One region of the Sphingomonas sp. PvP018 genome, then DNA from elsewhere that is predicted to be linked to it. Evidence: predicted binding sites of a transcription regulator. Region 1 holds the regulator's gene; each other region holds the start of a gene.
The links. The regulator LexA, encoded in region 1, represses DNA repair genes until DNA is damaged. The targets are predictions, from matches to a motif close to GTTCCNCNCTTGTTCT.
Positions count from the first base shown of each region.

Region 2: a site for LexA is predicted at 923-938, ahead of J3A66_RS18220 (protein ImuA). Genes of this name have one in related genera too.
Region 3: a site for LexA is predicted at 797-812, ahead of J3A66_RS05160 (UvrD-helicase domain-containing protein). Genes of this name have one in related genera too.

Region 1 is NZ_JAGIOU010000001.1:3,639,580-3,641,846, reverse strand. It holds gene glp (gephyrin-like molybdotransferase Glp) at 1-914, shown strand, start outside; gene lexA (transcriptional repressor LexA) at 983-1,711, shown strand; gene J3A66_RS16295 (ComEC/Rec2 family competence protein) at 1,872-2,267, opposite strand, start outside.
Region 2 is NZ_JAGIOU010000002.1:25,291-27,557, reverse strand. It holds gene J3A66_RS18230 (HU family DNA-binding protein) at 1-110, opposite strand, end outside; gene J3A66_RS18225 (hypothetical protein) at 322-651, opposite strand; gene J3A66_RS18220 (protein ImuA) at 959-1,720, shown strand; gene J3A66_RS18215 (DNA polymerase Y family protein) at 1,884-2,267, shown strand, end outside.
Region 3 is NZ_JAGIOU010000001.1:1,244,859-1,247,125, reverse strand. It holds gene J3A66_RS05160 (UvrD-helicase domain-containing protein) at 1-784, opposite strand, end outside; gene J3A66_RS05155 (GFA family protein) at 895-1,290, shown strand; gene J3A66_RS05150 (UrcA family protein) at 1,515-1,841, shown strand; gene J3A66_RS05145 (inorganic phosphate transporter) at 2,069-2,267, shown strand, end outside.

The sequences.
Region 1 (2,267 bases):
GCATCTTCACCGGCGCGGCGATGCCGCCCGGCGCCGATACCGTCCTTGTCCAGGAAGAGGCCGCACGCGACGGCGACCGGCTGATACTCGACGGCGAAGGCCCCGCCTTTGAAGGCCGCAACACGCGCCGCAAGGGGCTCGACTTCGCGACCGGCACGCGGCTGATCGCGGCCGGCGATCGGCTGACGCCCGCGCGCATTGCGGTCGCTGCGACCGGCGGACACGGCACGCTGTCGGTCGGCCGCCGGCTGCGTGTCGCGGTCGCCGCGACGGGGGACGAGCTCGTTCCGCCCGGCTCGACCAGCGACCCCGTCCCGCTACCGGAATCAAACGGCATCATGCTCGCCGCGATGCTCGCCGACCTGCCCGTCGACATTATCGATCTCGGAATCCTCCCCGACCGGCTCGACACGCTGCGTGACGCCTTTGCCGGGGTCGATGCCGATCTGCTCGTGACCACGGGGGGCGCGTCGGTCGGCGATCACGACCTCGTCCGCCCCGCGATCGAGGCGGCTGGCGGGGCAATCGACTTCTGGCGGATCGCGCTGCGCCCGGGCAAGCCGATGATGGCGGGCGCGCTCGGGCGGACGATGCTGCTCGGCCTACCTGGCAACCCGGTCTCCGCCTTCGTCACCGCCATCCTCTTCGTCCGCCCCGTGGTCGCGCACATGCTCGGCGCGCGCGATCCCTTGCCGCAGACGACGCACGCGCTGCTCGGCGAGGATCTTCCGCCCAACCAGTCGCGGACCGACTATATGCGCGCCGAACTGCGCGACGGTCGCGCCTATGCCTCGACCATCCAGGACAGCTCGATGCTGCTGACGCTCGCCCGCTCGTCCTGCCTGATCGTCCGCGACGGCGACGCGCCGGCGGCAAGGGCGGGCGACTCGGCGGAAATCCTCGTCATCGCGTGACGTCACCGCTTGACGAAGCTGCAAGTGTTCCATAGAAGTTCCTCGTCTGTTCCGGACGGAGAACCGTTATGCTCACGCGCAAGCAGCACGAGCTTGTCTGCTTCATCAACGACCGCCTTGCCGAGACGGGCGTGTCGCCCTCGTTCGAGGAGATGAAGGACGCGCTCGACCTGAAATCGAAATCGGGCGTGCACCGTCTGATCAGCGCGCTTGAAGAGCGCAACTTCATCCGGCGCCTGCCCAACCGGGCGCGCGCGCTCGAAGTGCTGCGGATGCCCGAGCGTCCCGAGGCTGCAATCGCACAGACTGCGGCGAAGTCGGGGCCGAAGGCGGCTGCGGCATCGGCCGGCACCGTATCTGCGCCGGACACGGCCAGCGCCACGCCCGCGTCGCCCGCCCGCATCGCGGCGAACGACGTCGTCGAGATCCCGCTGCACGGCCGGATCGCCGCCGGCGTCCCGATCGAAGCCTTTGAAGGCAGTTCGATGCTCGCCGTTCCGGCCGCATTGCTCGGCACCGGCGAGCATTATGCGCTGGAGGTTTCGGGGGACTCGATGGTCGAAGCCGGCATCCTCGACGGCGATTATGCGCTGATCCGCCGTACCGAGATCGCCCGCGACGGCGAAATCGTGGTCGCGCTGATCGAGGACAGCGAAGCGACGCTGAAATATTTCCGCCGCGAAGGCGCAATGGTCCGGCTCGACCCGGCCAACCGCGCCTATGACCCGCAGCGTTATGCGCCCGCACAGGTCCGGGTTCAGGGCAAGCTGTCGGGTATCCTGCGCCGCTACGACTGACGAATGCCGGGTGGCGCTGGCGGTCATCACCGCCACGCAACCGGCAGTGGCGTTCGTGACCAACGGCCCCAGGCACCATCGTCCGCGTTTCGGAATTGCGGCCCTCCCAATCGGAGGCCCCACTTTCGCAGGATCATGACCCGACATACCCAATCGCGACCTATCGCTCTGACCACCCCCGAGCCGGCACCCGAAACCGGACCGACGCCGCCCCCCCGGCCAGCCCATGCTGATCGCCCGCCGCCCCGAACCGTCGCATTGGCCGCGCCAGCGTCGGTGGATCGCGCCACGGGTGCCGGTCCCCCGGATTGAGCACCGTCACCATCCGCCCCGTGGTCAACGTCAACGCGATCCCCCCGGTCCGCGCGAGCATCGACCGGTCGAGCTTCAGCCATCGCGGCGTACAACCGCGCGGCAGCCCGCGCTCGCTGATGACGATGTCCGCGCGCCGGCAGGCGGCAACCATCTCCGCGATCGGCACCCGGTAAACGCTGCGCGTGGCCAGCACGCGCCAAGCCCGGCCGTGGGCGACGACATCGGTCAGGCACAGGTCGCG
Region 2 (2,267 bases), on a different contig from region 1:
GCGGCTGCGCCTGCGATATGCTCGAACACGGCGGCAATCGCGGCCTTGGCTTCTGCCTCGCTCGTGCTCGTCGTACCAGCGACGGCCTTGACCAGTTCACCCATATTCATGCTCGTGTACTTCCCTTGTGAAACTCACACGACCTTAGCCATGACGAGCAACGTTTCAACGACGCTGCGCAACGCGGCCGACGTCGCGGTCTTTCGCTCGACTGTTCGAACGTTGGCACATCATCACGTCGTCGAGAATATCGGACTGCGTGCGGACAGGAGCGTCCGCCCAACGGGCGCCTCGGCAGACGCGAAACCTTGGCGTGGCCACCTACCGTGCACCCCGCTCCCGGGTGACGCGCGGATCCTCATACAGGTCGCGGATCGCGCGCAGGCGAAAGACGTTCCACCAGCGCTGCCATCGATGCTCGGCCGCATCGTGGATCATATGGCAGCGCTGGCAGAGCGCCGCGAGATTGCCGGGCATGCTGTTGCCCGGATCGTGATCGAGATGCGCGCAGGCGAGCACGACATAGGTCGTTCGCACCGACTTGAGGATGAAGTCGCCCTTCAGCGTGATCCGCTTGCCACGCGCTGATCGCCAGCATGCGGCCTCTGCGTCCCACCAACGACCGTCGCCGAGATGGGCGACCCGTCGCATGTGCGGTCTCGAGCAATGCTCGCAGCGCGCGCCGGCTCGGTCGAACCGGATCACGTCGGATAGCTGCCGCCAATCGATCGGGTAAAGCCAGCGGTTTTCGGGGCGGATCGGCATCTCGATTCTATGAGTCAGCCGGTGGCAGAACGAAAGAGAAATCTTCCTGATTTGTTTGCCGTATGTTGCGCAGCCGTTCCGTCCCGCAGTCATCCGTCGAATCCCGATTTGGTCTAACCGCTTGCCGGAATCGCCTTGACGGAGCGCTACCATGAGCGGAACATAGAGAGAACGAATCGAGTTTGAGTTTATTATGTTTGCCGCGCCCACTAACCTTCAGCAAAGTCTCGCGCAGCTGCGAACGATTGCGGTTCCCGTCGCCGACTACCGGGTGTTGCCGTTCGAAATCAAGAGCATCGATAGCCGTCTGAGTGGCGGGGGCCTGCGCACGGGAGCGCTCCACGAGGCCGCAGCGCATAGCTGCTCGCTGGTCGACGACGCAGCGACCACGCTGTTCCTCGCCGGCATTGCAGCACGCGAGTCAGCCCGAACCGGCGGGCCGGTATTGTGGGCAAGTTGCCGTAACGATCTTTACGCCCCCGGCCTCGATCAGGCAGGCCTGCTTTCCGCGAACGTGATCTATGCGCAGCCGCTCGATGACGCAGCGCTGCTGGCCGTCATCGAAGACGCGGTGCGTGACGGCACACCGTCTGCGGTTATCGCGGAAGCACGGCAGGTCTCGATGGTGGCGACGCGCCGGCTTCAACTGGTTGCGGCCGACGCAGACATTCCTGTGCTCCTCCTTCGGCGACGACGCGGTCGCGAGCAGGATCCGCTTGGCGAGCCGTCGGCCGCGTGGACCCGCTGGCGGATTGCCAGTGCGCCGTCCGAACGCCTGAGCGTCGCCGGGGTAGGGCGGCCACGTTGGTCGATCGAGCTTGCCCGCCAGCGTAGTGGCACATCGTTTTCTATGATCGTGGAGGGGTGCGATGAGACGGGTTGTCTCGCTGTTCCTGCCGCACTTGGCCATCGAACGGCTGAGACGGCTGGACCGGCACGCTATGCCGCGGCCTAGGCCCATCGCGCTCCAGCTTCCTGTCGACGACAATCCCGGCGCCTGTTCCGTTCCGCGTGGTGACGGATGGCGACCCGGTGCGCGCTGGGCCCGTACGGACGCGCCGGAGAGCACCGACGTCGAAAGTCAGATCGCAGCGCTCCCGGCACATGCGAAACCGCCGATGCGCGAACTCGGCCGGCGCTCGGAAGCGGCGGTCCACCCGTACCGCGGCGATGCGCCAGCAGATCAAGCCATGTCGGTAGAAGCAACGGTCGCCGCCTTCCATGCGTCGCCGCTCGCGTTGATCGGTAAGGTCGGTCGGCGGGAAGAGGTCGTGGCAGCCTGCGCTTCGGCTGCAAGCCTCGGGATCGTCGTCGGCATGGCTGCAACGCACGCCCGCGCTTTGGTGTCGGACCTCGATTTCCGTCCCGCTGAGCCGGAAGCAGATGCGGCGTTACTCGACCATCTGGCTCTGCGCGCCGTGCGTCGTTGGACACCGATCGCTGCGGCAACACCACCCGACGGGCTGTGGCTCGACCTGACCGGCTGCGAGCATCTTCATGGC
Region 3 (2,267 bases), 2.4 Mb from region 1:
ACTGGTCGTCGTCGCCGACACAGGCGATGTTCTTGCGCTCCTGCGCGAGCAGCCGGAGCCAGAGATATTGCGACGAGTTGGTGTCCTGATACTCGTCGACCATGATGTATTTGAAGCGCTGCTGATACTGCGCCAGCACGTCGCGGTGCGTCTTCAGGATGACGAGCATGTGAAGCAGCAGGTCGCCAAAATCGCAGGCGTTGAGCGCGCGCAGCCGGGTCTGATATTGCTCGTAGAGTTCGCCGCCGCGGCCATTGGCGTAACGCTCGCTCTCGCCCGCATCGATATCGGCGGGGACGAGGCCCTTGTTCTTCCACTGGTCGATCAGCCCGGCGAGGCTGCGCGTCGGGAAACGCTTCTCGTCGATATCGGCGGCGAGGATGAGCTGTTTGAGCAACCGCAGCTGGTCGTCGGTATCGAGAATCGTGAAGTTGGACTGCAGCCCGACGAGTTCGGCATGGCGGCGCAGCATCTTGGCGGCGATCGCGTGGAAGGTGCCGAGCCACGGCATCCCCTCGACCGCGTCGCCGACGAGGCGGCCGACCCGCTCGCGCATCTCGCGCGCGGCCTTGTTGGTGAAGGTGACCGAGAGGATCTCCGACGGCCACGCCTTCTTGGTGAAGATCAGGTGGGCGAGTCGCGCGGTCAGCGCCGCGGTCTTGCCGGTGCCCGCGCCGGCGATGATCAGCACCGGGCCGTCGGTGGTCAGCACCGCCTCGCGCTGGGGATCGTTGAGGCCGCGGAGATAGGGCGGCTGGCGGTTTGCGTCGGACGGATGGGCGATCTGGTTCACCGGTGAACAGGTAGGGAACGGGGCGCGATCGGGCAAGCGGCTAAGGCTTGCACGACGCAGCGATGTGTGGAACAAACCGAGAATATCAACAGGAGGCGTGCATGTTGTCGGGACGATGCCACTGCGGAGCGATCCACTATGTCGCGACGGGCGAGGCGGCGCATCACGCGCTGTGCCACTGTGAGGATTGCCGCCGCAGCGCAGGCGCGCCGATGGTCGGCTGGATCGCGTTCAGGACCGAGCAGGTGACGATTTCGGGCGATCCGGTGACCTATGCGTCGTCCGAGCACGGGCGGCGGCTGTTCTGCGGAACGTGCGGGACGGGCCTGTTCTACACCAACCCGGTCGCGCTGCCGGGGATCATCGACATCCAGTCGTGCACGCTCGACGATCCCGAGTCGGTCGCACCGGGCGCGCATATCCAGGTCGCGGAGCGGCTGGCGTGGATGGCGGACCTGGCGAGCCTGCCCGAATTCGCGCGCTATCCGGGGATGTGAGCGCGCGTTCGGTTGCAACCAGGTGCGGGGTGATCGAAATCGCGGGGCGTCCGACGAACCGTCGCCAAACCGTCGCGGGCGCGTAACGATCGGGGCGTAGGGCGTGCGCAGCGACGAGGGTCTTCGTCGGAGAGGCCGCGCAGAGACGGTCCTCCCGACGGTCAGCCATAGTCGCGCGCAGGCCGGCGTGCCTGCGGAACGCAGGACCAGCAAAGGACGTCATCATGAAGATCCTCCACAGCGTCGCTTCGGCGGCGATCGCTTCCGCGTGCCTTTTTGCGACCGGCGCTGCCGCCGATCCGGTGCGCGACCCCGTCACGATCCGTGTCTCGCATGCCGGGCTCGACCTGGCCAGCGACGCCGGCCGGCGCGTGCTTGCGCGTCGCGTGCAGTCGGCGGTCAACCGGACCTGCGCCCCGCGGACCGCCGGGCTGAATGCCTTTGCCGAGTCGCGCCGGTGCCGCGCGGAAATGATGCAGGACGCCACGGTCCAGACCGCCGCGTTGCTGACGCGCAACGGGACTCAGCTGGCAAGCCTCGCGGGGCGGTGACGGGGTAGCGTCTTCGCGCTCGATCCGATGCGCGATTGAAGGAGGACCGCTCTGTCAAAGGCGCGGCGGTCCTCCCCCGCCGTCAGGCTGTGCCTGCCCCCCGGCGGGGGAGGATCATGGGCGGTCGCGCGCTGCGCGGGGTTCGTCACTGTGTCATTCTGGTATCGCCGCGCGGCGATGCATCGCGTTGTCATAAAGTTGTAATCGTTAGGGCCGACTGCGCGATCATGGCTACTTCCCCATTAACGGTCGACGCGATCGACCGCGCACCGCGCAGCGGACCGCGGCTCGATCATGATCTGCATCCGGCCGGGCGCTGGATCTTTCTGGCAATATTGCTGGGGGGGCTGGCCTATGCGGGGTTCAGCATCGCCACCGATACCGCGCAGGTCGGCGAGACGCTCGCGGTCGGTGCGTTCGCGTTCC